DNA from 2 places in the Actinomadura meridiana genome. Region 1 is predicted to be linked to the other one. Evidence: riboswitches for the same ligand, from Rfam matches in the RefSeq annotation. Region 1 holds a riboswitch; the other holds the start of a gene.

Region 1 (14,945 bases):
TGCGGCGGGTGCTGACCAGCAACGTGACGATCACGATCGTCGCGATCGTGGGGATCGTCGCGGCGGTCACGCTGGTGGACATCGGCCGGTTCGCGGGCGGGGACGACACCAAGCCGCCGAAGGCCGCCGAGGGCGACCTGTCGACCAACGACATGCTCACGCGGTTGACGGCCGCGTCCGACATGGACCCCGTCGTCGCGGACGCGATCGCCACCGCCAAGAAGCGGGCCTACGAGAAGCACAAGCGCGAGATGGAGGAGCTGAAGCGGAAGGCCAAGAAGGAGGCGGCGGCACGGGCGGAGCTGAAGCGGCGGCAGGAGAAGGAACGCCTCGCCAAGATGAACCCCAGCTCCAAGCAGAACAAGGCGTACGGCAAGAAGATGAACGCCATGAAGGGCTGGGGCAACTGCTGGGATTCCCTGCTCACGCTGTGGAACCACGAGAGCGGCTGGAACGAGCGCGCCGAGAACCCCGGCAGCGGCGCGTACGGCATTCCGCAGGCACTGCCCGGTTCGAAGATGGCGAGTTCCGGGTCTGACTGGCGCACCAGCTCTCCCACCCAGATCGCCTGGGGCCTCGGTTACATCAAGGCCCGCTACCACGACCCGTGCGGCGCGTGGTCCTGGTGGTCGTCGCACCACTGGTACTGACCCGACCTGTACTGAGCCCGACCTGTACTGAGCCAGCTGGTTTGACCCGTCCGAAAGGCAGGCCGCTGCCTGGCACCATTGGGGCATGCGGACGAGCAGGGCGCAGCAGCCGGGCGGCACGCCGGACGGGAACGGCGGCGGTCGCCAGTGGGCGCGGGCCGACGCCACACGGCGGACGCTGCTGGCGGCGGCGCTGGACGTCTTCGCCGACCGCGGCTACGCCGACGCGGGCATCGCCGAGATCGTGGAGCGGTCCGGGATCAGCGTCGGCAGCCTGTACCACCACTACGGCGGCAAGGCCGGGCTGTACGTGGCGCTGTGGGAGGACCTCAGCGCCGAGCAGGAGGCGACCGCCGCGCGGGCCGTGTCCGACGCGCGCAAGGGCGGCGAGAGCGACCCGATCGCGCTGTTCATCGCCGGTGCCCGCGCCTACCTGCGGGTGTGCTGGGAGCGCCGGGTCGCCGCCCGGCTGTTCCTCGGCGGGGAGGGTCCGTCGGGGTCGGCGCTGATGCGTCGCAGCCGGGGACGGCACTGGATCGCGCAGAACACCAGGCTGCTGCGCGGGCCGTCCGCCGACGAGCCCGCCGGGCGTCCCGAGCAGGTGCTGAGCCTCGTCCTCACGTCCATGATCGGTGAGGCCGGACGGGAGATCGCCACGGCCGAGAGCGAGCCGGAGGCGACGGAGATCATCGAAGAGGTGTGCCGGATCCTGATCCGGCTCGCTGGCTGAACGGCGCCCGCCCGCATGAGCACTGTGCCCTTTCTGCCTTCTTTGCTCCATTTTCGCCGTTCCGCTTGATCATGACCTGTGTCCGGATGCGAGACTGACCGACACGACCCGGTCGACCCGGCCCCCGATCGGCCGACCCCCGACCGACATGGCATCGGAGCGATCAGCGGAATGACCGAAACCTGGTCGCCCGTTATTCAACCGAGACGGTGGGCGGCCCGTCCGAGGTCGGCGGGGTCGTGGTGAACACGCACGATGTCACGCACGATGTTTTTGGTCACAGTGGATGACACAGACCGTTATCCTGACGTACGGGTTACTCATTCCTGACGGAAAGTCGAAGGGATCCATGCCGACTTCGACCTGGTTCCGGCTCAACGTCGCCAAGCGCGAGCGGGTCCTTGAGGTCGCGATGCGCGAGTTCGGGGAGAACGGCTATTCGACGGGCAGCCTGAACACCATCGCCCGCGAGGCGGGCATCGCCAAGGGCTCCCTCTTCCAGTACTTCGGCGACAAGCTGGAGTTCTTCGCCTACGTCTGCGACGAGACGTCCCGCCGCATCCGCGAGGAAATGCAGCGCCGCATGGAGCGGATCGACTTCGACCAGCCCTTCGACGAGTGGCTGGTCGACGCCGTCTGCGACTGGACCGAGTACATGGCCGAGCATCCGCTGGAGCGCGGCGTCACCGCCGCGACGAACTTCGAGCTCGACAACAGCGTCCGGTCGGTCGTCCGCGACACCGCGAACCAGCACTACATCCAGGTCATCAATCCGTTGCTGGAGGGCTGGCAGGAGCGGGGGGAGATCCGCGCGGACGCCGACATCGAGGTCCTGGTGACCTGGTTGATGACCCTGCTGCCGTTCCTCGCGCTCGCCCCGTACTACGACGGCCTCGATCCCGTGCACGGGCTGCGCGGGCGCACCCCGGCCGAGCAGCGTCCGGTGATCCGCCAGCTCATCGCCGGGTTCCGGCCCATCTTCGCGCCGCCCGACAAATAGCCGTCGCGGCGCCGTCCCAGCAGGCGCGTCACCGGGTGAAGGTGAACTCCTTCGGCCTGGCCCGGCCCCGTCACGGGGTGAAGGTGAACTCCTTCGGCTTGGCCCTGCGGGACGCCGCCCAGAACTCGAACGTGTGGCCCGGCCAGATCGTGCGGTTGACGCCCTGGTCGTCCAGGTACCAGCTGTCGCAGCCCTCGTTCCACACGGAGCGGCGCAGGCGCCGTTGCAGCCGGTCGTTGTAGCGGCGGGACGCCTCCGGCTTCGGCTCGATCATGCCCGCGCCGCGTTCGCTCATCAGCCGCAGGCAGCTCAGCACGTGCCGGATCTGCACCTCGATCATGAAGACGACGGAGGTGTGGCCGAGGCCGGTGTTCGGGCCGAGCAGCATGAAGAAGTTCGGCATTCCGGGAATGGTCGTGCCCCGGTGGGCCTCGATGCCGTTCGCCCAGACCTCCTGGAGTTTCACGCCGTTCCGGCCGGTGACGCGCAGGTCGGTGAGGGCGCCCGTGACCTTGAAGCCGGTGCCGAAGATCACGCAGTCGACCTCGTGTTCGCGGCCGTCCTCGGTGACGATGGAGTGCTCCCGGACCTCGGCGATGCCGGACGTCTCCAACTCCACGTTCGGACGCGCGAGCGCCGGATAGTAGTCGCTCGACAGCAGGATCCGCTTGCAGCCGATGGTGTAGTCGGGCGTGACCTTGGCGCGCAGTTCGGGGTCGTCGATCTGCCGTTCGATGTGGCGAAGGGCCACCCGTTCCTGCGGGCCGGACAGGCGCGGGTCGATGGTGAAGCCGACCGCGCGGGCCTCCAGCGCCCAGTAGAGCCCGGCGCGGAACGCGCGCGCGGCGCCCGGCACCATCGCGAACGTCCTGCGGAGCCGTGCGGAGATGGGCGCGTCGGGTTTCGGCTGGACCCACGGCGGCGTCCGCTGGAACACCACCAGCTCGGCCGCCTGCTTCGCGACCTTCGGGACGAACTGGATCGCGGACGCGCCCGTCCCGATGACGGCGACGCGCTTCCCGGTGAGGTCGTAGGAGTGGTCCCACTCGGCGGAGTGGAACGCGGTGCCACGGAATTTCTGAAGCCCCGGCAGGTCCGGGAAGGACGGGACGTGCAGCGCGCCGATGCCCGACACGATCGCCTTCGGCGTGAGGACCGTCCCGTCCGCGAGGGTGACGTTCCAGCGCTCGGCCGCGTCGTCGTAGTCCATGGAGTCGACGGCCGCGCCGAAACGGATGTGCTCCCGGACGCGGTACTTGTCGGCGGTGCGCTCCATGTAGGCGCGGATCTCGGGCTGCGGCGCGAACATCCGCGTCCAGCCGGGGTTGAGCTCGAAGGAGAAGGAGTACATGTGGGAGGGCACGTCGCAGGCGCAACCGGGATAGGTGTTGTCGTACCACGTCCCGCCGAGGGAGCCGCTCTTCTCCAGGATCACGAAGTCGTGGAAGCCCGCCTGCCTGAGCCGGATCGCCATGCCCAGGCCGGCGAAGCCGGAGCCGATGATGACGATCGCCGGGCCGCGCTCGCTCATGTCCTGCCCCTCTCGCGTAACCTACTCCGGGTAAGTTACCTGAAGTAGGTTACTGACGGTAGGTCCAATAGGGGGGAGCCGCTGTGAGTGCCACCACACCCCGGCCCTCGTCCCGGCGGAGGCGGATGTCCCGCGCCGACCGCGAACGGCAGATGCTGGACGTGGCCGAGGAGGTGTTCGGCGAGCGCGGCTACCGGGACGCCTCCATGGACGAGATCGCCGAGCGCTGCGGCGTGTCAAAGCCGATGCTCTACGAGTACTTCGGGTCGAAGGACGGGCTGCTCGTCGCGTGCGTGCGCCGGTCCAAGGCCGAGTTGCTCGACGCCACGCGGACGGCCATGGCCGGGGCCTCCGACCCCGAGGACGTCCTGTGGCGCGGGATGGTCGCCTACTTCACGTTCGTCGCCGCGCACAGCAGGCCGTTCGCGATGCTGCTGCGCGAGCCCGCGGCCGCGTCCCCGGCCGCCGCCGAGGCCGTGGAGGCGACGCGCGCGCAGCAGGGCGCCTTGATCTCCGGCGCGCTGGCGGCGTTCGCGCCCGGCGCGCCCGCCGAGGTCATCGACGCCTTCACGCAGATCATCGTGGGCGGCAGCGAGCGTCTGGCGCACTGGAAGACCCAGCGTCCCGAGGTCTCGGCCGAGGACGCGGCCCGGTACATGACCGACTTCTGCTGGAGCGGGCTGAGCCCCTACCTGCGGCGGGAGGACGGCGGCCGGAGCGGCGTTCGGACGAGCGGCCCGAGCGGCGGTGCCGGGACGCCCTGAGTACGGTTGGAACCGGTTGTTCTGCTTCGTCGCCCGTCCGGACGCCTCGGAGGTTCCGCATGCCCCTCGCGCACTTCGACGGAGCACTCGCCGTCGTCACCGGAGCGGGTTCCGGGATCGGGCGGGCCACCGCGCTCGCGCTCGCCGGGCACGGCGCGACCGTCATCGCCGCTGACATCGACCTGCCCGCCGCCGAGCGCACCGCCGCCCGCGCCAAGACGGTCGGCGCCGGGGGCGTCGCCTACCAGGTGGACGTGTCGGACCCCGCCGCCATGGAGACCTTCGCCGCCGACGTGAAACGGGACCGCCGGGCCCCCGACATCGTCGTCAACAACGCCGGGATCGCGGTCACCGGCTCGTTCCTCGACACCGGCCCCGACGACTGGGACAACATCGTCGGCGTCAACCTGTGGGGGGTCGTGCACGGCTGCCGCCTGTTCGGCAAGCAGATGCACGACCGCGTCCACGCCCTGCCGAACAAGCCCGACAAGCCGAACTTCGGCGGGCACATCGTCAACATCGCGTCGGCCGCCGCGTACGCGCCGACCCGCTCGCTGCCCGCGTACTGCACGACGAAGGCGGCCGTCCTGATGCTGAGCGAGTGCCTGCGCGCCGAGCTGGCCAGTTCGCGGATCGGGGTCACGGCCGTCTGCCCCGGTTTCGTCAGCACCGACATTGTCAGGAACGGGACGTACGTCGACGGCGACGAGCAGGCTAGGGAGCGGCTCCGCGAGCGCGGCCACAGGGCGCTGCGGGCGCGCAACTACCCGCCGGAGAAGGTCGCCGAGCGGATCGTGCACGCCATCGTGAAGAACAAGCCGGTGGTGCCCGTCAACTTCGAGGGCCATCTCCTGCACGCGATGTCCAGGGTGTCGCCCGCGTCCATGCGGATGCTGGCCAAAATCTCCATCCGCTGAACCTGACTTCTTGTTTGACCCCAAATACTGAGCCAGAAAATGCAACTGCGATTTCCGGTGCATTGGCACATGAGTGGTAAGACAAAAGGGCCGCGGAGCGTGGTCCACTCCGCGGCCCGTCGACGAGTACAGGTTGCTGACCTGGGACTATCGCACCCAGGACACTCCTACCGATTGCACGGTCACGTCGTCGACCTCCTCCTCCCCGGGTTTCACCAGCGCGCCGATCACCTGGCATGGTCCCGGGAGCATGATCGGCGCACTCCCTCCCCTTTACCCGAACACCTTAGAAGCTGTTGACAGGGAATATGCCATGATCGGCCGATTCAGGTCAGAAATGAGTTAGCGCGGTCAGCACTTCCCGGGCGACGGCCGTGACGGTGCCGAGACACGCCCGCGCCCGGCCGTCCTGCGCGCCCCTGTCGCCGGGCGCCCGCTCGCTGTAGCTGACCGTGAAGACCGCGTTCCTGACCCGGGCGGTGAGCTGCCCGACCACGGTCGGGCTCCCCTTGTCGGCGCGGGACCAGCCGTACGCCTCGTCGCCGATGCCCCGCTGCCGCTCCAGGGTGACCGTCCGGACGAACGGGGCGTCACCGGCCTGCGCCCATTGCGCGTTGTAGTAGCTCTCGGCGTCCTCTACCGGTGTCGGGGTGTCGGCGGGCGCGTACAGGTGCGCTTCCACGCGCAGCCACGGATACGACCCTGCCGAGGCGTACGTACATGTGGAGAGCGTCGAGTTCGCGTTCTCGCGTCGCGTCGCCTTGGGCACGACGCGGTCGACGGTGGCCTGCGACACCATCCCGCATGGTGGTGGAAGCGTTTCGACGATCCGTGCCCTGGCCGGGGCTGAGCGATCACTTGTGGGGGGACGACCCCCCGCACCCCCCGGAACGGACCTTACGGCGGCGTCCTGGTCGTCCCGTCCGGGCACCAGCAGGTAGAGCGCGGCCCCGGCGACGGCGAGGACGGCGACGACCGCGAGCGGCACGAACCGCTTGGGACGCCGTGCCGGAGCGGGCGGCTCCGGTGGCGAGTACGGCCGGTGGAACGGTTCGACCGGACGTCCACGTCCCACGCCCCGCTCCTCACTCCCCCGTCGCCGAGCCGTCCGCCCCCGTCACGGTAACGAGGCCGACGGCACCTGACCAGGCCCCCGACCGGTGTTGATTGTCGGTCCCCGTGGTCAGAATGAAGGAGTGCTGATAGCGGACATCACCCGAACGTCGGCCGCGGTGGCCGCCACCTCGGGCCGGAAGGCCAAGGTCGCGGCGCTCGCCGAGTGCCTGCGCGCGGCCGGGCCCGGCGAGGCGGCGATCGTGGTCGCCTACCTGTCCGGCGAGTTGCCGCAGCGTCAGATCGGCGTGGGGTACGCCGCGCTGCGCGACGTCCCGCCGCCCGCCGCCGAGCCGTCGCTGACCGTCGCGGAGGTCGACGCGGCGTTCACCGAGATCGGCGGCGTGTCCGGGGCGGGGTCGGTCGCGCGGCGGCGCGAACTGGTCACGGGGCTGCTCGGCCGCGCCACCCGTCCCGAGCAGGACTTCCTGATCAGGCTGCTGGCGGGCGAGCTGCGACAGGGCGCGCTGGACGGGGTGATGGCCGAGGCGGTCGCGGCGGCGGCCGAGGTGCCGTCCGCGCAGGTGCGGCGGGCCGTGATGCTGCGCGGCGCGCTCGGCCCCGTCGCCACGGCGGCGCTGGGCGAGGGCGTCGAGGGGCTGCGCCGGTTCACGCTGGAGGTCGGACGCCCGATCAAGCCGATGCTCGCGGCGAGCGCGCCGTCCATCGACGAGGCGTTCGCCAAGCTCAAAGCCGACGCGGCCGTGGAGTGGAAGCTCGACGGCATCCGCGCGCAGATCCATGTGACCGGCGGCGAGGTGCGGGTGTTCACCCGCACGCTGGACGAGATCACCTCCCGGCTGCCGGAGGTCGTGGCGGCGGTGCGGGAACTGCCCGTCCGCGACGCCGTGTTCGACGGCGAGCTGATCGCACTACGCCCGGACGGGCGCCCCCACCCCTTCCAGGTCACGGCGGCGCGCACCGCGACCCGCACCGCCAAGAACACCGTGCCGTTGGCCGTCTTCCTCTTCGACGTACTCCATCTCGACGGGACAGATCTGCTCGACGCGCCAGGGGCTGAACGGAACGCCGCGCTTGGACGCGTCGTGCCAGAAGGGCTACGAATGCCGCGCGTCGTCACCGGCGACCCGGCGCGGGCCAAGGAGGTCTTCGACGAGGCCGTCGCACGCGGCCACGAGGGCGTGGTGGTCAAGTCCCTGGACACGCCCTACACGGCCGGACGGCGCGGCGCGGGCTGGATCAAGGTCAAGCCCCGGCACACGCTCGACCTGGTCGTCCTCGCCGTCGAATGGGGCCACGGGCGGCGAAAGGGCCTGCTGTCCAACCTGCACCTCGGCGCCCGCGACCCGGCCACCGGCGGCTTCGTGATGCTCGGCAAGACGTTCAAGGGCCTCACCGACGAACTGCTGGCCTGGCAGACGCGACGCCTGCGCGAGCTGGCCGTACGCGAGGACGACTGGACGGTCCACGTCCGCCCCGAACTGGTCGTCGAGATCGCGTTCGACGGCGTCCAGCACAGCCCCCGCTACCCGGGCGGCATCGCCCTACGATTCGCCCGCGTCCTGCGCTACCGCCCCGACAAGGCGGCCTCCGAAGCCGACACCATCGAAACCGTCCGCGCCGCAGCCCCCGTCCTAGACGAACCCTAATCAGCGGCCCCCGGCGGAACGCTTGGCGGCACCGTGCGGGCCGTCGCGCCCGGCGGCGCCGTCGTGTACGTCCTGGGTTGGCGTTGGTCAGCGGACGCGGTCGCCGGGTCTTGTGGGTGAGGGGCCGGGGGGTGGTTCCTCTTTGGGCGGGGCGTCGCGGGCTCGTCGTCTTGACGCGGCGCGTGTGCGAACGCGGGAGGCGCCTCCGTCGCCGCCGCGGGAGAGGGCGCCGCGGCGTTCGCGGGCCTCGGCTCGGCGGTCCGCCCAAGCGCTGGTCTTCCGGCCGCCCCGGGAGGCGCGTCCGACGCGGTCGGTGCGCGCGGCGCGGGCCGCGCGGGCGGCCGCCTTTCGTTCCGCGCGGGCCGTCGCGCGGCGTTCCGCGCGGGCTGTTGCCCGGTTCCCGCGCAGGCGACGGCGGGCGCGTTCGGCGGCCTCCGCGCGGCGCTGCAACAGTTCCGGCGGGATGAGGTCGTGGCGGCCCGCGATGAACTCCTGCACCCAGATCTTGCCCCGGATGAGCGGACGCCGGAGCTGCTTCTCGCGGCGGACGGCCCGGTGGTACCGGCGCGACCCCTCGTCATAGCGCCAGCGCGACCACGGCGAGGCGGGCCGCGCCACCCGGATGACGCCGACGATCAGCAGCGCGGGGACGAACAGGCCGATCAGCCCGGTCCAGATCTTGCCCTTGAGCAGCGTGAGCACGGCGAAGAGCAGGTTGACGATGAGGAACCCGGCGTAGACGCCGCTGAGACCGCCGTCGCCGGGGTCGAGCCCGGTGCCCTCGTAGCCGAACGGGCGGACGCCGAGCAGCAGCAGCCCCGTCACGGCGATGGCGACGAACACGGCGTCGACGGACGCGCGGCCCTTCTCCGTCCAGTACACGTCGCTGAGGTGCAGGATCAGCGCGAACTCGTCCAGCACGAGCGCGGACCCCATCCCGAACACCATGGCCGCGAGCAGGTCGAGACGGACATGCCCGTCCGGCACGGCGAGGCTCGCGACCCCGCCCGACAGCATCAGCACAACGCCGAACACCACATGGTGAATGTGCACGTCACCGGACGTCACGTTCCGGAACCAGCGCACGTCGGCGCGGATCAGCCGCACGCTCACCCGCGTCAACACGAACGTGACGATGAACGCGACGAAGAAGCCGAACAGCGGCAACCGCCCGGCCTCCACGATGCGTTCGTCGAACATCTCGATCATCTGCCCCCCGCTGCCTCCATCATGCCTGGTGACATGCACGGATATCGTGGGATGCGGGTGATCAGTACCGATCGGGGGGAGGGCCGCCGTGAGCCGTACCGTGGACCGCTGCGATCCCGGCTACCGCGCCTGGATCGCCGAGGCCATCCGGCGGGTCGACGCCGACGCCAACCGCAGCGCCGACACGCACCTGCACGTCTTCCCGCTGCCGCCGGAATGGGGCATCGACCTGTATCTGAAGGACGAGTCCGTCCACCCGACGGGGTCGTTGAAGCACCGGCTGGCGCGGTCGCTGTTCCTGTACGGGCTGGCGAACGGCTGGATCCGGCAGGACACGACGATCATCGAGGCGTCCAGCGGGTCGACGGCGGTGTCGGAGGCGTACTTCGCGCGGCTGCTCGGGCTGCCGTTCGTCGCGGTGATGCCCGCGTCCACTAGCCCGGAGAAGATCCAGCTCATCGAGTTCTACGGCGGCCGCTGCCATCTGGTGGACGACCCGTCCTCGATCTACGCCGAGTCGCGGCGGCTCGCGGCCGACTGCGGCGGGCACTTCATGGACCAGTTCACGTTCGCCGAACGGGCCACCGACTGGCGCGGCAACAACAACATCGCCGAGGCGATCTTCGAACAGTTGCGGCTGGAGCGGTTCCCCGAGCCGTCCTGGATCGTGGTCGGCGCGGGCACCGGCGGGACGTCCGCGACGATCGGCCGCTACGCCCGGTACCGGCGGTTCCAGACGCGGCTCGCGGTCGTCGACCCGGAGGGCTCGGCGTTCCACGGCTCGTTCGCCGACGGCGACCCGGAGCGGACGGCGGCCGGTTCGCGGATCGAGGGCATCGGCCGTCCGCGCGTCGAGCCGTCGTTCCTGCCCACGGTCATCGACCGGATGATCCAGGTGCCGGACGCGGCGTCCATCGCGGCGATGCGCTGGACGAGCGAGGTCAGCGGCCGCAGCGTCGGCGGCTCGACCGGCACGAACATGTGGGGCGCGGCGGAGCTGATCGCGCAGATGCGGGCGCACGGTGAGCGCGGCAGCGTCGTCACGCTGATCTGCGACGGCGGCGAACGCTACACCGGCACCTACGGGTCGGACGCCTGGCTGGCCGCGCAGGGCCTCGACATCGGGCCCTACCTGGCCGCGCTGACCGGCTTCCTGAAAACCGGCGAACTGCCCGCGCTCGACTAACCCCCGCGCTCGACTGACCCCGGCCCCGGCAACCCCTGGCCCCGGCTGACCCGGGGCCCGGCTAACCGGTGACGCGCACCGGGTTGAACAGGTCGGCGTAGATCAGCAGGCCGCCCATGACGATGAGGACGGCCGCCATCACGTACGTCACCGGCAGGGCCTTGGCGACGTCCACGTAGCCGGGGTCGGGTCGGCGGAAGATCCGGGCGAACGCCTTCTTGATCGCCTCCAGCAGGGCCCCGGCGATGTGACCGCCGTCCAGGGGCAGCAGCGGGACGAGGTTGAACAGCCCGACCGCGAGGTTCAGCGACCCGAGCAGCATGACGAAGTAGGAGACCTTCTCCGTCCCGCTGTAGTCCTTGTCGGCGGCGACCTCGCCGCCGATGCGGCTGACGCCGACGACGCCGATCGGGCCGTTCGGGTCACGCTCGTCGCCGCCGAAGGCGGCGTTCCACACGCCGACCATCTTCTGCGGCATCCGCACCAGCGCGCCCGCCGTGCGGGTCGTCAGGTCGCCCATCGTGCTCGCGACGGCGCCCGGCCCCTGCCGCTCCAGCTCGCTGGTGGGCGTGATGCCGAGGAAGCCGACGTTGACGATCTTGTCCTCGTCGTCCAGGTCGCGCATCTTGTTGCGGGTGATCGGGACGTTCAGCCTCACGTCCTGGTCGCCGCGCCGGACGGTCATCGGGACGGTCTTGCCGCCCGCGTCCCGGATCAGCACCCGCAGGTCGTCATAGTCGTCGATCCTGTGGCCGTCGAACGTCGTGATGCGGTCGCCCGCCTTGAGCCCGACCTGCTGGGCGGGAGTCGGCGGCGCCTTGGCCGGGCAGTCCGTGAGCCCGGACGACTGGCTCGCCGGGACGATGCACTCGGCGACCCGGTCGATCACCGGCTGCGCCTGGGCGGTCCCGAGCCCCATCAGCAGGATGCCGAAGAACAGCACCGCGAGGAGCAGGTTCATCGCGGGCCCGCCGATCATGATCAGCATCTTCTGCCACCACTTCTTGGCGTAGAAGACGCGATCCTCGTCGCCGGGCCTGACCTCCTCCAGCGCCGCGCCGCGCGCGGACTCGATGAGGCCCTGCCACGGCCCGGTGCTGACCTGCCGGACCTGGTTCGGGGCGTCGCCCTTGCGCGGCGGCAGCATCCCGATCATGCGGATGTACCCGCCGAGCGGCACCCACTTGACGCCGTACTCGGTCTCGCCCCGCCGCCACGACTTCATCGTCGGGCCGAACCCGACCATGAACTGGGTCGTCCGCACCTTGAACAGCTTGGCGAACGAGAAGTGCCCGAGCTCGTGCAGCGCGATGGACACCAGCAGGCCGAAGAACAGGATGAACGCTCCAGCCAGGTAGGCCATCCGGCTTGCCCCTCCGGTCGTGCACCCCGCGCGGCCGAGGGGTGATCTCCAACAATCACCTCAGAGTACTGTGTTTATTGCATTTCTCTCCTCCTTCGGCCCTGGCGGGCCTCCATCGTCGAGAAACGCGATGCGATCGCTGCATCGCTCTCGACTCGCCTAGCGGCTCGCTTCGCGATCTGGTTCTCGCAGGCTCGAACCAGCCTTCGGACGCGATCGCAGTGGTTGGGGCCTCGCGTGGTTGCGGAGGGAGCTGGGGTGGTTGCGCGAGGGTGCCGGTTCAACCGATCTTGATGACTTTGCACTAGGCTGACGGCGCCGATACAACCCGTGCGGGAGAGTCCCTCGCAGCCGGTGTGGGACGCCGAAGGAGCAAATCCTCCCCGGAACCTCTCAGGCCAACGGACCGCGCGGGCGAGGCGACCTCTGGAAAGCGGGGATCCGACCATCCCCCGCCGAAGGTGAAAGCCCACCAGGTGGGTGAAGCTCTCAGGCGCCGATGACAGAGGGGGAGGCACCGAGACGCCCGGCGCGCGCGTGGAACGATAGGCCACGTGCGCCCGTGACGAAGGAGCCGAACCCATGTCCGCCGATCCGATGGCGAAGAACGCGAAGAAGACGCCGCTGCACGACGTCCACATCGACCTCGGCGCGAACCTGGTGGACTTCGCCGGGTACCTGATGCCGCTGCGGTACGCGAGCGAGACCGCCGAGCACGACGCCGTCCGGACCGGGGCCGGGCTGTTCGACCTGTCGCACATGGGAGAGATCTTCCTGACGGGGCCCGGCGCGGGCGACGCGCTCGACTTCGCGCTGGTCGGGAAGCTGTCGCCGATGGCCGTCGGCAAGGCCCGCTACACGATGGTCTGCGGGCCGGACGGCGGCGTCCTCGACGACCTGATCGTCTACCGGCTGGCCGACACCACCTGGATGATCGTCGCGAACGCGGCGAACGTCGCCGTCGTCCGGAACGCGCTGGAGCAGCGGGTCGTGGGCTTCGACGCCGTCCTGGACGACCGCTCCGACTCGTACGCGCTGATCGCCCTCCAGGGCCCGCGTTCACAGGGAATCCTCGAAGAGTTCACCGACGCGCCGCTGGCCGACCTCAAGTACTACGCGAGCCTCTCCGGGCGTGTCGCGGACGTCGACGCCCTCATCGCCCGCACCGGCTACACCGGCGAGGACGGTTTCGAGCTGTTCGTGGACGCGTCCGACGCCGTCACGCTGTGGAAGGCACTCGAAGGCGTGGACGGCGTCGTGCCCGCCGGTCTCTCCGCACGCGACACGCTCCGCCTCGAAGCGGGCATGCCCCTGTACGGCAACGAGCTGACCGCCGACACCACGCCGTTCGAGGCGGGCCTCGGCCGCGTCGTGAAGCTGGACAAGCCCGGCGATTTCATTGGAAAGTCGGCGCTGGCGGCGGTGGAACGGACCCCACCGGGCCGTAAGCTCGTGGGACTGGTGGCCCGGGGGCGTCGCGCGCCGCGCAAGGGATACCGGGTCGTCACGTCCGGCGGCACGCCGTGCGGGATCGTGACGAGCGGCGCCCCGTCCCCCACACTGGGCAGGCCGATCGCCATGGCGTACCTGGACAGCGGCACCGACGAGACGAACCTCGCCGTGGACGTCCGCGGCCGGACCGAGCCGGTGGACGTGGTCGCCCTGCCGTTCTACAAGCGTCCCTGAAGAAGTGTCCGGGGGTGTAGCGACCATTCCCCGCAATGAAGAGAGAGAAGTGATCGTGAGCGTTCCGGAGCAACTGCGCTACAGCGAAGAACACGAGTGGGTGTCCGGGCTCGGCCCCACCGGCTCCCTACCGGAGGACGGCATCGTCACCATCGGCATCACCGCGCACGCCGCCGACGCGCTCGGGGAGATCGTCTACCTCGAACTGCAACCGTCGGAGGGCGACACCGTCGAGGCGGGCGACCCCTGCGGCGAGATCGAGTCGACCAAGTCGGTCAGCGACATCTTCTCCCCCGTCAGCGGCGAGGTCACCGCGATCAACGGCGCGGTGGTGGACGAGCCCAAGGTCATCAACGACGACCCGTACGGCGAGGGCTGGATCTTCAAGATCCGCATCTCGGACGAGCCGGGCGACCTGCTCGACTCCGCCGCCTACGAGAAGCTGATCGAGGAGGCCTGACCGGTGAGCCTGCACGACCCGCTCGCCGCGACCGACCCGGAGGTCGCCGAGGCCGTCGCCGCCGAACTGCGGCGCCAGCAGTCCACCCTCGAAATGATCGCGTCGGAGAACTTCGCGCCGACGTCGGTCCTTGAGGCGCAGGGCTCCGTCCTGACCAACAAGTACGCCGAGGGCTACCCCGGCAGGCGCTACTACGGCGGCTGCGAGTACGTCGACGTCACCGAGCAGCTCGCGATCGACCGGGCCAAGGCGCTGTTCGGCGCGGAACACGCGAACGTCCAGCCGCACAGTGGCGCGCAGGCCAACACGGCGGTGTACTTCGCGCTGCTCCAGCACGGCGACACGATCCTCGGCCTCGACCTCGCGCACGGCGGGCACCTCACCCACGGGATGCGGCTGAACTACTCGGGCAAGACGCTGAACGTGGTGCCCTACCACGTCCGCGCCGAGGACGGCCTCGTCGACATGGCGGAGGTCGCCGCGCTCGCCGCCGAGCACCGGCCTAAGATGATCGTGGCGGGCTGGTCGGCGTACCCGCGCCAGCTCGACTTCCCGGCGTTCCGGACGATCGCCGACTCCGTCGGGGCACTGCTCATGGTCGACATGGCGCACTTCGCGGGCCTGGTCGCGGCGGGGCTGCACCCGTCGCCCGTCCCGCACGCCGACATCGTCACGACCACCACGCACAAGACGCTCGGCGGCCCGCGCGGCGGCCTGATCCTCGCC
Region 2 (14,945 bases), on a different contig from region 1:
GCGTCGCGCCCGGCGGCAGCAGCGGCCGCATCGCCTCGGTGACCGGCCCGGCCGGGTCGGGTCCCTCGTCGAACTGGCTCGCCCCCGGATCGACCTTCGGATAGACGAGGCCGTAGACGACCCGGCCGCCGTCACCCGTGAACCGGGCGTCGCCGGTGTCGGCGTACGACACGACCCGGCCGTCGAGCCGTTTCCCGGCCGCCGCGAACGCCGCGCCCAGGTCGCCGCGCACGGCGGGCGTGTTCGCCGTTGTCCCGGCGGGCAGCGTCACCACCGGGATCAGGGGTTTCGCGTCGCCACCCGTCCCGTAGGCCGACACGATCGCCGCGTTGGCGTCCCGCGCCGCCGAGCCCGGTGGCGCGAAGTTCTCGACCAGGCGGTCGGGCACGTTGAGCGCCGCGAACGCGCCCGCGCACGCCGCGACGAGCCACACCAGGCTCACCAGCAGCCGGTGCCGCAGCACGAATCCAGAGAATCTGTCCATGCGCCCATGGCAACGATCCGCTCTGCGGACGCCGTGTGAACGGTCTTGGAGATCCCTGTGAACCCGGACGCGCCACCGGACTCACAGCGATCTCTAAGAGGCCCCACAGAAGCCCCTCAGTGCGCCCGTGCCGCCCACCGGACAGACTGGACACCGTGACCCCCACCAAGATCCTCGTCGTGGACGACGAGGCGTACCTCGCCGATCTGGTCGCCACCGCGCTCCGCTACGAGGGCTTCGAGACGGCCGTCGCGGGGTCCGGCGCCGAGGCGCTCGCGAGCATCCCGCGCTTCGGGCCCGACCTGATCGTCCTGGACGTGATGCTCCCGGACGGCTCGGGCCTGGACGCCTGCGCCCGGCTGCGCCGCGACGGCTACGAGGCCCCCGTCGTGTTCCTCACCGCCCGCGACGCCACCGAGGACAAGATCAAGGGGCTCACGGTCGGCGGCGACGACTACGTCACCAAGCCGTTCAGCCTCGCGGAGTTGATCGCGCGGATCCGCGCCGTGCTGCGCCGCACCCGTCCCGGCGAGCGGGAACGGTCCCGGCTGTCGTTCGCCGACCTGGAGATCGACGAGGACACCTACGAGGTGCGGCGCGGCGGCGTGCTGGTCGACCTCACCCCCACCGAGTTCAAGCTGCTGCGCTACCTGCTCCTCAACGCGGGACGGGTCCTGACGAAACGGCAGATCCTCGACCACGTGTGGCAGTACGACTTCGGCGGCGGTGACGGCGTCGTCCAGACCTACGTCAGCTACCTGCGCCGCAAGCTCGACGACCGCGACCCCCGCCTCATCCACACGGTGCCGCGTGTCGGCTACATCATCCGCATGCCCCGGGAAAGCTGATGTCGCTGCGCAGGCGCATCGTGCTCACCCAGCTCGGCCTGCTCGCGCTCGGCCTGTTCATCGCGGGCGCGTCCAGCTTCGCCGCGATCTACGGCTGGAAGAACGACAACGAGCACCGCCGCATGACCGCCGTGGGCCGCGAGGCCGCCACCCTGTTCGCCGAACGGAACACCACCGGCGAATGGTCGCGGCTCCCGGCCGCGACCGGGCAGCTCGCCCGGCTGTGGCGCGCCGCCGGGGAGGGCGGCGGACTCCCGGTGTTCCTCCAGATCCGCCGCGCCGACGGCACGGTCGTGGACACCGTGTCGCTCGCCGGGACGCCGCCGCTGCCGGACGACCTGCGCCCCCGCCGCGCGTCCCCCGACAACGTCGACGGGGAACGGTTCGTCCGCACCGAGTCCGAGCCGCCGAGGGGCGGCGGCCCGTTCAAGCCCGACGGGCTCAACTGGATGGTCCGGACGGCCTGGGTCCCCGGCGGGCAGTACTACCTCGTCACCGCGATGCGCACCACCGAGCAGGACGAGTTCTTCGGCCGCACTCTCGGCACCCAGATCCTCGTCACCGCGCTCGTGCTCGCCGGGGTCGGGCTGCTGGTGTGGCGGGCCGTCCGGTGGGCGACCCGACCGCTGGAGGAGATCGCCTCGACGGCCGCCAGGATCGGCGACGGCGACCTGTCCCGCCGCGTCGCGGTGCCCGGCCCGAAGACGGAGGTGGGACGGCTCGCCATCGCCCTCAACGGCATGCTCGGGCAGATCGAGGCGGGGTTCCGGGAGCGCGAGGCGTCCCGGGATCGGCTGCGCCGGTTCGTCGCCGACGCGTCCCACGAACTGCGCACGCCCGTCGCGACCGTGCGCGGCTATGCCGAACTGTTCCGGCGCGGGGCCGCCGACCGTCCCGAGGACCTCGCGAAGGCGATGAGCCGCATCGAGTCCGAGGCCGAGCGGATGGGCCGCCTCGTCGACGAGATGCTGCTGCTGGCCCGCCTCGACCAGGGCCGTCCGCTGGAGCGCGAACCGGTCGACCTGGCCGCGCTCGCCGCCGACGCCGTCGCGGACGCCGTCGTCGTCGACCCCGACCGCCCGCTGACCCTGGACGCCGACGGAGAAGTCATCGTCACCGGCGACGCCGAACGCCTCCGCCAGGTGCTGGACAACCTGCTGACCAACGTCCGCCGCCACACGCCTCCCGGCACGGCCGCGACCGTCCGCGTGTCAGTGCACGACGCGGAAGCCGTCCTGGAGGTCGCCGACGAGGGGCCCGGCATACCGGACGACGACCGCGCCCGAGTGTTCGAACGCTTCTTCCGCGCCGACCCGTCCCGGTCACGCGACCGGGGCGGCTCCGGGCTCGGCCTGTCGATCGTCGCGGCCGTCGCCACGGCGCACGGCGGCCGCGCGTCCGTCGACACCGCGCCCGGCGGCGGCACCGCCGTCACGGTGGCGCTGCCGTGCTGATCCCGCGTTCCCTCCCCTGATGGGGCCATGATGGGGCGGTGATCACAGACGACGACCGGGACGGATGGCGGCGGCCCGACGCGTCCATGTCGCTCCTCGCGGACCTGTTCGCGGGCAAACTCCTCGACCACGGCTACGCCGAGGCCGCCGCGCGCCGGGCCCGCTCCGGCGACCCCGCCCCCCGCCGGGGCCGCCTGCGGGGCGGCGGCGTGCTGCTCGTCCTCGTCCTCGCCGGGACGCTGATCGCCGTCGCCGGGGCCGAGGCGCGGCAGGGCGAACCCGTGGCCGCCGAGCGGCGCTCGCGGCTCATCGACGCGATCCACGCCCGCACCGCCGAGACCGACGCCCTCCAACGCCGCCTCGGCCGCCTGCGCGCCGACACCGAACGCCGCCGCGCCGCCGCCCTCGCCCGCAGCGAGTCCGGCCGTGGCCTGCGACAGTGGCTCGCCACCGTGACCGCCGAAGCGGCAGCCACGCCCGCCGCCGGAGAGGGCCTGGTCGTCACCCTCGACGACGCGCCCCGCGACGACACCGCCGACAGCGGCGGCCGCGTCTACGACCAGGACCTCCAGGTCCTGGTGAACGGGCTCTGGGCGGCGGGCGCCGACGCCATCGGGATCAACGGGCAGCGCCTCACGCCCACGACCGCGATCCGCGCCGCCGGGAAGGCCATCCTCGTCGACTACCGGCCGCTCGGCCGCCCTTACGAAGTGACCGCGCTGGGTGACCCCGGCCGCCTCCGCGACAGGTTCACCGGATCGGCCGCCGACCTGCGCCTCCGCGACCTGAACAAGCGCTACCGGATCAAGTACGACACGCACCGCTCGTCCGGCGCGACGCTGCCCGCCGCGGGCGCCGTCAGCCTGCGGTACGCGGCCCCCAGCCAGGGGGGCGGGCATTGATCGCGCTGATCGGGCTCGTGATCGGCGTCGCGCTGGGCCTGCTGGTCCAGCCGGACGTGCCGCTCTGGCTGGAGCCGTACCTGCCCATCGCGATCGTCGCGGCCCTCGACGCCATGTTCGGCGGCATCAGGGCCCGGCTGGAAGGGATCTTCGACGAGAAGGTGTTCGTGGTCTCGTTCGTCAGCAACACCGTCATCGCCGCGCTGATCGTCTTCCTCGGCGACAAGCTCGGCGTCGGCTCCCAGCTGTCCACCGGCGTCGTGGTCGTCCTCGGCATCCGGATCTTCTCCAACGCGGCGGGCATCCGGCGGAAGCTGTTCGGCGCATGACCGACCACGACGACCCCCGGACCCCGCAGACCCCGACGGGCCCGCGCGAGCTCCTCACCTTGTTGCGACCGCGAGTCAGCATGGGCCAGCTCGTCGGCGGACTGCTCTGCCTCCTGCTCGGCTTCGCCGCCGTCACGCAGATCCGCTCCAACGAGCGCGACACCACGTTCGCCACGGCGCGGCAGGACGAACTCGTCGTCGTCCTGTCCGATCTGGGCCAGCGGTCCGAACGGCTGCGCGGCGACCTGCGCGACCTGGAGGACACCAAGGCCCGCCTGGAACGGGACGCCGAAGGCGGAACCGCGTTGGAGGAGGCCCGCAGGCGGGCGACCACCTACGGCCTCCTCGCGGGCGTCCTGCCCGCCGAGGGCCCCGGCGTCGAGTTGATGATCACCGACCCGAGGCGGGGCGTCAAGGCGCTCAACCTGCTGGACGCCCTCCAGGAACTCCGCGACGCCGGAGCCGAGGTCATCCAGGTCAACGACGTGCGCGTCGGCGTCGACACCTACTTCCTGGACGGCGGGAACGGCATCCTCGCCGACGGCAGGCCCCTCGCCGCCCCGTACCGGTTCCGCGCCATCGGCGACGCCCACACGATGACCACCGCGCTGAACATCCCGGGTGGCGTCGTCAAGACTCTTCAGGGCGCGGGCGCCACTGTGTCGATCACCCAACGCGCGAAAGTCACCGTCGACGCGATACGGTCGTCGTAGGGGAAAACGGGGAAGGTGGTAAACCCGGCGCCTGGCTCAGGCGTCGCGATCAGGGCTGTCCGCGCGGCGGCGTAGACCTGCGATCATTGACGAATGTAGTTTGGTCCAGCCGGCTCACCGTTCCAGTTGACCCCTCGGGTAATACCCGCGTAAGTTGCGGCGACCGTCCCGTACGCGGCCGGTGAGTTCGGACCGTGGTCGGGGGCGGGCCCCCGGCGTGGGTTGGTTGAAGGATGCGCGTGGCGCTGGCGGCTCCCGTTCCGGCGGGACGTCCGTGGGCGGCACGCCGATGGTAGGAGGCCGAGCCGATCGATGCCGAGCGTCTACTGCACGCAGTGCGGTCACGCCAACCCGGATGATGCCCGCTTCTGCTCCAACTGCGGCACTCCGCTGACCCGGAGCCCGCTGCCCCCCCGTGAGTCGCCCGGCGAGTCCACGTCCACGATCTCCATCGGCGGGTTCGAGGCGCTGGACACCGACACGGGCGCCGAGGAACCCTCGCTCGGACCCGACCAGATGACCATGGAGGCGCTTCCCCCGGGAACCGCGCTGCTCGTGGTCAAGCGGGGCCCGAACGCGGGCAGCCGCTTCCTGCTCGACCAGGACCGCACGTCCGCCGGTCGGCACCCCGAGAGCCACATCTTCCTGGACGACGTCACCGTGTCCCGCCGGCACGCCGAGTTCGTCCGCCAGGGCGGCGTGTTCTCCGTCCGCGACGTCGGCAGCCTCAACGGCACCTACGTCAACCGGCAGCGGATCGACCACGCGGGCCTGACGGGCGGCGACGAGGTGCAGATCGGCAAGTTCCGGCTGATGTTCCTGACCAACCCGGCGCACGCCTGACGGGCGACGAGGGAGGGCCATGAACCCGCAGCCAGCCCGGTCCCCGATGACGATCGGGGACGTCCTCGGACTGCTCAGGCCCGACTTTCCCGACATCACCATCTCCAAGATCCGGTTCCTGGAGTCCGAGGGGCTCGTGGAGCCGCGGCGCAGCCCGTCCGGCTACCGCAAGTTCGGCGACGCCGACGTCGAGCGGCTCCGGTTCGTCCTCGCCGCGCAGCGCGACCACTACCTGCCGCTGCGCGTCATCAGGCAGCACCTCGAAGCCCGCGACCGCGGCGAGACCGTGCCGCCGCTCGGCGCCCGCCGTCCCGGCGAGGACGACCACCGTCCCACGGTCGACGAGCGCCGTCCGCGCACCCTCGTCGCCGCCGACACGACCGCCGAGGCGCCCGCCGTCCACCTCACCCGCCGCCAGCTCCTCGACGGCGCGGGGATCGACGAGGCCCTCCTCGCCCGCCTGGAGGAGTACGGGCTCGTCCGCCGGACCGGCGCCCGCTACGACGGCGACGCGCTGAACATCGCCCGCGCCGCCGCCGCCCTCGGCGAGTACGGCTTCGAGGTCCGGCACCTGCGCGCCGTCAAAGCCGCCGCCGACCGCCAGGCCGGCCTCATCGAGCAGATGGTCGCCCCACAACTGCGCCGCCGCGACCGCGGCGCCCACGAGCAGGCCGCCGAAACCGCCCGCGAGATCGCCGCCCTCTCGGTGAAACTGCACGCCGCGCTCGTGTCCGCGGGCCTACGCGAAAGTCTCGACCGCTGATCATGTCCGCCGCGCAGGATTTTGCCCGACTCGGGGCACCACGAGCCGTCGGGGCCGGGGTGTACGTTGGCTACAGGGTTCGGTCACGAATCGATCCGCTGCACGTGGTGATCGAGACAGCGAGAACCAGCAGGGAGCCGCAGTGAAGCAGATGGAGGTCGTCGGCGTCCGGGTCGAGATGCCCTCCAACCAGCCGATCGTCCTGTTGAAGGAGACGGAGGGCGACCGCTACCTGCCCATCTGGATCGGTGCGGTGGAAGCGACCGCCATCGCCTTCGCGCAGCAGGGCGTCCTGCCCGCGCGCCCCCTCACCCACGACCTGTTCCGCGACGTCCTGGACGCCCTCAGCGTCCAGCTCCGCACCGTCAACATCACCGCCCTGCGCGAGGGCATCTTCTTCGCCGACCTCGTCTTCTCCAACGGCGTCGAGGTCAGCGCCCGCCCGTCCGACTCCATCGCCCTCGCCCTGCGCACCGGCGCCACCATCTTCGCCAGCGAGGACGTCCTCGAAGAAGCCGGGGTGGCCATCCCCGACGAGCAAGAGGACGAGGTCGAGAAGTTCCGCGAGTTCCTCGACACGATCTCCCCCGAAGACTTCGGCCGCGCTGGCTGACGGCGGGGGAGGTGTGTTCCCAAGCGTTGCCTGCTCCCCAAAGCGCCGCCAGCCCCTGTCAGCCCAGGGGGACGACCCCCTGGAACCCCCGAGGCGGGGGGGTTCCGCCCCCCACACCCCCCAACCAGCTCGGTGGTACACGCCCACGCACGGGGCCGCCTGACCAGAGGCCCGAGTCGAGTGTTGGGGGAGTCCGGGGTGGTACACGCCGGGCGCAAGAGCCGGAGTGAGCGTGAATGCCGCCGTATAATGGGTAGGCATACAAAAGCGTTCACTATCCGCATCAACCCCAGCCGTCGTAGCAACCACGCAGGGGCCCGACCGTTGCGATCGCGTCCGAAGGCAGGTTTCGAGTTCGCGAGGAAACCTGATCGCGAAGCGAGCCGCTAGGCGAGTCGGGAGCGATGCAGCGACCGCACGCAGTGTCCGACGATGGAGGCCCGCCAGGGCCGAAGGAGGAGGGCACTGCAATGAACACAGTGCACAACGATGGAGGGCGCCCAGCGCCCGAAGGAGGAGTGCGCTGCCATAGGCACAGAAAAACGCAGTAAAGACGCGCCGAGGGTGGACGTTGACCACACCCTGACCGGCACCTACCGTGCTGGTGGAACGTCCGTGGTGTAATTCGTCAAACCCCCTTGACGAAGCGCCGCGGGATGATTTGGAGCCGGAGGTCCGCGTGGCGGTGAGCAGCGGCGAGGGCAAGGCGACCCCCGAGAGGCACATGGCGTCCCAGCGCGCCGGGGAGCAGGGTCTGCTCTTCGACACGCGGGTGTCAGCGCCACCGGAGGATGTCGGCTACCGCGGCCCGACGGCCTGTGCCGCGGCGGGGATCACCTACCGGCAGTTGGACTACTGGGCGCGCACCAAGCTGGTGGAGCCGAGTGTCCGATCCGCGCAGGGGTCGGGCAGTCAACGGTTGTACAGCTTCCGCGACATCCTCGTTCTGAAGGTCGTGAAGCGGCTCCTCGACACGGGGGTGTCGTTGCAGCAGATACGCACCGCCGTCAGCCATCTGCGGGATCGGGGCGTCCAGGATCTGGCGCAGATCACGTTGATGAGCGACGGCGTCAGCGTCTACGAGTGCACGTCGCCGGACGAGGTCGTGGATCTGCTCCAGGGCGGGCAGGGCGTGTTCGGCATCGCGCTCGGACGGGTGTGGCAGGAGGTGGAGGGCAGTCTCGCGGAGCTGCCCGGTGAACGCGCCGCCACGGACGACGACCCGTCGGAGCATCCGCACGACGAGCTGGCGAACCGGCGCCGCGCGCGCCGCACGGGTTGACTCACAGCGCCTCTTTGCGCTGGAGGTAGGCGAACGCCCCCCAGCCGGGCAGGACAGGCAGCCACAGGGTGAGCAGCCGGTAGAGCAGGACCGCGGACGTGGCGGTGTCCGCGGACAGGCCGGAGATCGTCAACGCCAGGGTGAGGGCGCCCTCGACGGCGCCGAGGCCGCCGGGCGTGGGTGCGGCGGAGCCGACGGCGTTCGCGGTCAGGTACACCACCACGACGGACGTCAGGGGCAGTGATCCGCCGAACGCGCGGATCGAGGCGTCCAGGCACAGTACGAACGACAGGGTCAGCAGCAGCGTCCCGCCGAGGCCGGTGGTCAGTTTCGTGGGGGATTGCAGGACGTCCACCAGGCGCGGCACGACCCCGGAGAACATGCTCTTCAGCCGTGTGGCGGCCTCGCGGCGGACTCGCGGCACGGTCAGTGTCAGGCCCGCGAGCAGCCCCAGTGACAGTACGGCGATGACGACGGCGCGGGACGGCGCCAGGTTCTGCGTCGCCTGCGACGTGGAGCCGGTGAGGAACCCGAACAGGGTCAGCAGCAGTAGGTGTGTGACCAATCCCACGAGTTGTGACGCGCCGACGGTCGCGACCGCGGCGCCCGGCCGCATCCCCGACCGTTGCAGGTAGCGGGTGTTGACGGCGACGCCGCCGACCGCGGCGGGCGCGACGAGTTTCACGAACGACGCGGCGAGCTGGGCCAGCACCGTCCGGCGGAGCGGGAGCCTTTCGGGGACGAACCCCATCAGCATGAACGCCGCCGCGACGTAGGTGAGCGCGGCCGCGCCGAGTGCGACGAGGACCCAGGTCCAGTTCGCGGTGGACGCCATCGTCCCGATGTCCAGGCTCGCGACCTGCGGGATGACGATGTACGCGGCGATCGACAGCGCGACGACGCTGAAGATCGTCCGGGGCCGGAACCGTTCCAGCCTGGCGGGCGCGACCGCCGTCTCGGGTTTGCGGCGCACGATCTGTTCGCGGATGCGGGTGAGCAGGTCGCGGTTGTGCCGCAGCGCCGTCCGGGTCTCCCGGGACAGCGCGACCCGTTGCAGCAGCGGCACCGCCGAGGCCAGCGCCTCCTCGCCGAGGATGGCGGCGGCGGTCCCGACGGCCCGTTCGGGACCGGCCCGCAGCGCGAGCGTCGTGAGGAGCTGCGCCAGATCGAGCCGCAGCGCCAGGTCGCCCGCGGCGATCTCCCCGGCGCGCAGGTCGGTGAGGTAGGCGTGGCCGTCCGCGCCGACGAGCACCGCGCCCTCTTGGAGCCGCCGGTGCGCGAGCCGTCCCGCCTGGAGGGCGCGGAACTGGCGCCACACGTCCGTCAGCAGCGCGTCGGTGATCTCGGAGTCGGGGACGTCCGCGAGCCGCCGGCCCGGCACGTGCTCGTAGACCAGCAGCGCCGCCTCCGTGCCGACCTCCGACGTCGCGACCAGGCGCGGCGTGCGGGCGCCCGCCGCGCCCGTCGCGTACGCCATCAGCGACTCCTGCTCCAGGGAGCGGCGCAGCGAGCGCAGCGCCCGGCCGGTCGTCGTCGCGCGCAGCCGCAGCAGCCGCCACGCCCGGTACGGCAGGCCCGCCGTCTGCTGGTCGCGGTCGAGCACCCGCAACTCCACGTCCCAGTCGTCGCCCGCGCGGCGGCGGGGGTCGAGGACGGCCCCGTACACGCGGGCCTCCTCGGCGTCGCCGGTGGGCTCGTCCAGGCGCGCGGCCCGTCGCGCGCGCAGCCCGAGGCGTTCCAGCGCCGCCACGACGGCTCGGCCCGAGGGACGAGGGTTCGGAGTGCCGACCGTGTACAGGGTGCCGTGGCCGATGGCGCGTCCGAGGAAGTAGGTGGCGGCGAGCGCGGCGACCGAGGCGTAGGACGCGGTGAGGCCCGTCAGCGCCGCCAGCCCGATCAGCGCCCAGGTCGCGGCCTGCCAGCGCAGGCGGCCCGCCATCCCGACGGCGGTGACGAACGCGATCACGGGGGCGATGTCGGTGTGCACCGGCGCCGTCTCCGTGCCGCCCCAGATCAGCGAGTCCAGGACACCGCCGGGCGCCGCCCGCACCACCAGGTCGTCCAGGCTCACCGTGATCCCGAACGCGATCGCGGCGGCGAGCAACGCGATCGCGACGCGCGTGCCGTCCTTGTGGAACACCCGTTCGACCCCGAACGCGATCGGGACGGCCAGCACCCCGAAGCTGGACACCAGCGTCGCCAGCGACAACAGCAGCCGGGGCGCGTGCGCGGTGCCCTCCGCGATGTCGGTTTCGAGGCCGTGCGTCGTCTGCTGGGCGATCGACACCAGCAGCATCACCGCTGCCAGCCCCACCACCGACGCCACGAAGCGGATCGCGTCGGACGTGCGGCGGATCCGGTCCGGCTGGGCGGGCTCGTCCACGGGCACCCCCGCGGCGTCGCCGTGCGGCGACCGCGCCGCGTCGTCGTGGGTCTGGGTCACGCCCTACCGCCGCCCCCACTTCCGTCCCCGCGTCGCCCGGAGGCCCGTCCCAGGTGAGCATGGACATGCTACTGGCCGCCGCCCCACCACCCGCGGCAGGGCTGGAGGACGGGTGATCGTCGGAACGGATCTTTGGGTAGGGTTTGTGCAGGACATGCCGTCGACCCTGTGCGGGAGAGTCCCCACGCCGCCAGCGTGGGGCGCCGAAGGGGCAACCTCCCCGGAACCTCTCAGGCAAAAGGACCGCGCGGACGAGGCACCTCTGGAAAGCAGGCGTCGTTTCCCCCACCCGGGGAAGGCGGCTCACCGAAGGGGAAATCCCGCGTCGCGGGTGAAGCTCTCAGGTGCCATGACAGAGGGGGAGACCGGCCGCCGGCCCGAGCGCACGGCGGCGGACCTGAGCGACCGCAGCAGCCAGGAGGCTCTCCATGACCGGCCAGTTCTTCGCTCCCGTGGCCTCTCCCCAGCATCCACGCGCCGCGTTCGCGGACCGGCACATCGGCCCGTCGCCGGACGACCAGGCGCGGATGCTGGCCGCGATCGGCTACTCCGGTGTCGAGGCGCTGATCGACGACGCGGTGCCCGCCGCGATCCGCACGTCCCGGCCGCTGGACGTGCCGCCCGCGCTGAGCGAGACGGCGGCGCTGGACCGTCTCCGCGAGCTCGCCGCCTGCAACACCGTCCTGCCGTCCATGATCGGGCTCGGCTACCACGGCACGATCACCCCGGGCGTGATCATGCGGAACGTGCTGGAGAACCCCGGCTGGTACACCGCGTACACGCCCTACCAGCCGGAAATCTCGCAGGGGCGGCTTGAGGCGCTGCTCAACTTCCAGACCGCGGTCGCCGACCTGACCGGGCTGTCGGTCGCGAACGCCTCCATGCTGGACGAGGCGACCGCCGCCGCCGAGGGCATGGCCTTGGCGCACCGGGTCTCGAAGCGCAAGGAACCAGGAACGTTCCTCGTGGACGTCGACGTGCTGCCGCAGACGATCGAGGTCATCCGGACGCGGGCGGTCCCGCTCGGCATCGAGGTGGTCACCGCCGACCTGTCCAGTGGGCTGCCGGACGGCGATTTCTTCGGCGTGCTGCTCCAGTACCCGGGTACGTCCGGCGTCGTCCGCGACCTGGAGCCCGTCATCGCGCAGGCGCACGAGCGGGGCGCGCAGGCGGTCGTCGCCGCCGACCTGCTCGCGCTGACGTTGCTGCGGCCGCCGGGGGAGTCCGGCGCCGACATCGCCGTGGGCTCGGCGCAGCGGTTCGGCGTCCCGTACGGGTTCGGGGGCCCGCACGCGGGTTACATGGCGGTCCGCGAGGGCATCCAGCGGCAGCTTCCCGGACGTCTCGTCGGCGTGTCCGTCGACGCCGACGGCGCGCCCGCGTACCGGCTGGCGTTGCAGACCCGCGAGCAGCACATCCGCCGTGAGAAGGCCACCAGCAACATCTGTACCGCGCAGGTCCTCCTCGCGGTGATGGCGGGCATGTACGCCGTTTACCACGGCCCCGAGGGGCTCGCCGCGATCGCGCAGCGGACGCACCGCCGCGCCACCGAGATCGCCGCCGGGCTGCGCGCCGCCGGGGTCGAGGTCGTCCACGAGGCGTTCTTCGACACCGTCCTCGCCCGCGTCCCCGGACGGTCCGCCGAGGTGGTCGCCGCCGCCCTGGAGCGCGGCGTGAACCTGCGGCCCGTGGACGCCGACCATGTCGGCATCGCCTGCGACGAGACGACGCTGCCCGCCCATGTCGCCGCCGTCCTCGCCGCGTTCGGCGCCGACGAGCCCGCCGGGGCCGACGAGGCGATCCCGGACGCGCTGCGCCGTGAGAGCCCCTACCTGACCCACCCCGTCTTCCACGCGCACCACTCCGAGACCGCGATGCTGCGCTACCTGCGCAGGCTCCAGGACAGGGACGTCGCGCTCGACCGGTCGATGATCCCGCTCGGGTCGTGCACGATGAAGCTGAACGCGACCGCCGAGATGGAGCCGATCACCTGGCCGGAGTTCGCGAACGTCCACCCGTTCGCGCCCGTCGACCAGGCCGCCGGATACCTGGAGCTGATCGGCGAGCTGGAGGCCGCGCTCGCCGAGATCACCGGATACGCGAAGGTGTCGGTCCAGCCGAACGCGGGCTCGCAGGGCGAACTCGCCGGGCTCCTCGCCATCCGCGGGTACCACACGTCCCGGGGCGACGAGCGCCGCGACGTGTGCCTGATCCCGTCGTCGGCGCACGGCACCAACGCCGCCAGCGCCGTCATGGCGGGGATGCGCGTCGTCGTGGTGAAGTGCGACGACGGCGGCAACGTCGACCTGGACGACCTGCGCGCCAAGCTCGACAAGCACGGCGACCGGCTCGCCGCGATCATGGTGACGTACCCGTCCACGCACGGGGTCTTCGAAGAGTCGATCACCGAGGTGTGCGCGGCCGTGCACGCCGCTGGCGGACAGGTCTACGTCGACGGCGCCAACCTCAACGCGCTGGTCGGCCTCGCCCGGCCCGGCGAGTTCGGGTCGGACGTGTCGCACCTCAACCTGCACAAGACGTTCTGCATCCCGCACGGAGGCGGCGGGCCCGGCGTCGGCCCGATCGGCGTCCGCGAGCACCTCGTCCCGTTCCTGCCGAACCACCCGCTGCGCGCCGAGGCGGGCCCCGAGACCGGCGTCGGCCCGATCTCCGCCGCCCCGTGGGGCTCGGCGGGCATCCTGCCGATCTCGTGGGCGTACATCGCGATGATGGGCCCGGACGGGCTGACCGCCGCCACCGAGAGCGCCATCGTCGCCGCGAACTACCTGGCCGCCCGGCTGGCCCCGCACTACCCGATCCTCTACACCGGCCGCAACGGCCTGGTCGCGCACGAGTGCATCGCCGACCTCCGCAAGATCACCAAGGACACCGGGGTCACGGCCGAGGACGTCGCCAAGCGCCTCATCGACTACGGCTTCCACGCCCCGACCCTGTCGTTCCCCGTCGCGGGCACCCTGATGATCGAGCCCACCGAGTCCGAGGACCTCGCCGAGCTCGACCGCTTCTGCGACGCCATGATCGAGATCCGCCGCGAGATCCAGCGGGTCGCCGACGGCGGCTACGACACGGCTGACAACCCCCTCAAGGGCGCCCCGCACACCGCCGCCTGCCTGGTCTCCGACGACTGGAAGCACCCCTACACCCGCGAGGAGGCCGCCTACCCCGTCCCCGCCCTCCGCGAGGACAAGTACTGGCCCCCGGTCCGCCGCATCGACCAGGCGTACGGCGACCGCAACCTCATCTGCTCCTGCCCGCCCCCCGAGGCTTTCGAAGACTGAGCGGCCTTCGAGGACCAGATCTCCACATGCCCGGTCCACGGGTCCGGGTAGCGATACGATGACGGCCGCGTCAGCACGTCGTCCTCAGCGGCCAACGCGACACGTCCGCGCGATCGTGTGCGAAGCCGGGTTCGAGCGAAGCGAGAACCCGATCGCGCAGCGAGCCGCGAGGCGAGTCGGAGCGATGCCAGCGATCGCCGCGTTTCCCGACGATGGAGGGCCCCCAGGGCCCGAAGGAGGAGAGAAACGCGATGAGCACGGCCGACGATCCGGCGAAGTGGTGCGAGGAGGCGCGGAACCTCGCCGAGAACGGTGCGGCCGAGCGGGCGGCGGCATTGTTCGAGCGGGTGCTGGAGCTGGGGGAGACGGCGTGGCGGGCGCAGGCGGCGCTCGGGCTGGCGGTCGTCCTCGACGACGTCGGCGAGGTGGAGCGGGCGCGGAACGCCGACCGGGTCGCGATCTCGACCGGCGACCCCGAGTACGGGGCGCGCGCCGCCTACCACCTGGCCCTCACGCACGAGCGCGTCGGGGAGTACGCGCTGGCGGCGCCCGCGTGGCGGGCCGTGGTCGACTTCGGCAACCCCGCGTACCTGCCGCCCGCGCATCTCGCGCTCGCCCGGCTCGCCGACGACGCCGACGAGTTCGACGCGGCGCGCGACCACTGGGAGGCGGCCATCGCGATGGGCGACGCCGAGTACGGGCCGCCCGCCGCGCACGACCTCGCGCAGCGGCTGCTGGAACGCGGTGAGCCCGCGCGGGCGCAGCGGATCCTGGCCGCCGGGCTCAAGCTGATCGACCGCGACGCCGCCCCGTACGCACACGCGCGGCTCGCCGTCGCGCTCGGCATCGCCTACCTCGACCAGGCGATCGGGTCGTTCGGCGCGGCGCTCGGCGACGAGCCGTCCGACGCCGAGGTGGGGCCGCTCGCCACCGAGCTGCTTGCGCGGACGCTTCCGCTGCGCGGGCGTGGCG

Evidence for each region. A riboswitch is a leader RNA that binds a small molecule or an ion and turns the genes downstream of it on or off. The one in region 1 is predicted to bind glycine.
Region 2: another riboswitch for glycine. It lies ahead of gcvP (aminomethyl-transferring glycine dehydrogenase); the one in region 1 lies ahead of gcvT (glycine cleavage system aminomethyltransferase GcvT).

Annotation. Positions count from the first base shown of each region.
Region 1 is NZ_BAABAS010000006.1:208,025-222,969, reverse strand. It holds gene ABD808_RS14330 (aggregation-promoting factor C-terminal-like domain-containing protein) at 1-650, shown strand, start outside; gene ABD808_RS14325 (TetR/AcrR family transcriptional regulator) at 736-1,380, shown strand; gene ABD808_RS14320 (TetR/AcrR family transcriptional regulator) at 1,730-2,380, shown strand; gene ABD808_RS14315 (flavin-containing monooxygenase) at 2,451-3,911, opposite strand; gene ABD808_RS14310 (TetR/AcrR family transcriptional regulator) at 4,037-4,675, shown strand; gene ABD808_RS14305 (SDR family NAD(P)-dependent oxidoreductase) at 4,735-5,592, shown strand; gene ABD808_RS14300 (hypothetical protein) at 5,924-6,667, opposite strand; gene ABD808_RS14295 (ATP-dependent DNA ligase) at 6,789-8,315, shown strand; gene ABD808_RS14290 (hypothetical protein) at 8,403-9,524, opposite strand; gene cds1 (L-cysteine desulfhydrase Cds1) at 9,613-10,710, shown strand; gene ABD808_RS14280 (M50 family metallopeptidase) at 10,772-12,073, opposite strand; glycine riboswitch at 12,397-12,492, shown strand; glycine riboswitch at 12,494-12,589, shown strand; gene gcvT (glycine cleavage system aminomethyltransferase GcvT) at 12,656-13,759, shown strand; gene gcvH (glycine cleavage system protein GcvH) at 13,815-14,219, shown strand; gene ABD808_RS14265 (serine hydroxymethyltransferase) at 14,223-14,945, shown strand, end outside.
Region 2 is NZ_BAABAS010000004.1:308,395-323,339, forward strand. It holds gene ABD808_RS05350 (MMPL family transporter) at 1-484, opposite strand, end outside; gene ABD808_RS05355 (response regulator transcription factor) at 640-1,332, shown strand; gene ABD808_RS05360 (sensor histidine kinase) at 1,332-2,786, shown strand; gene ABD808_RS05365 (DUF881 domain-containing protein) at 2,825-3,688, shown strand; gene ABD808_RS05370 (small basic family protein) at 3,685-4,017, shown strand; gene ABD808_RS05375 (DUF881 domain-containing protein) at 4,014-4,730, shown strand; gene ABD808_RS05380 (double zinc ribbon and FHA domain-containing protein) at 5,043-5,573, shown strand; gene ftsR (transcriptional regulator FtsR) at 5,593-6,336, shown strand; gene ABD808_RS05390 (bifunctional nuclease family protein) at 6,479-6,949, shown strand; gene ABD808_RS05395 (MerR family transcriptional regulator) at 7,629-8,231, shown strand; gene ABD808_RS05400 (flippase-like domain-containing protein) at 8,233-10,674, opposite strand; glycine riboswitch at 10,836-10,930, shown strand; gene gcvP (aminomethyl-transferring glycine dehydrogenase) at 11,103-13,973, shown strand; gene ABD808_RS05410 (tetratricopeptide repeat protein) at 14,225-14,945, shown strand, end outside.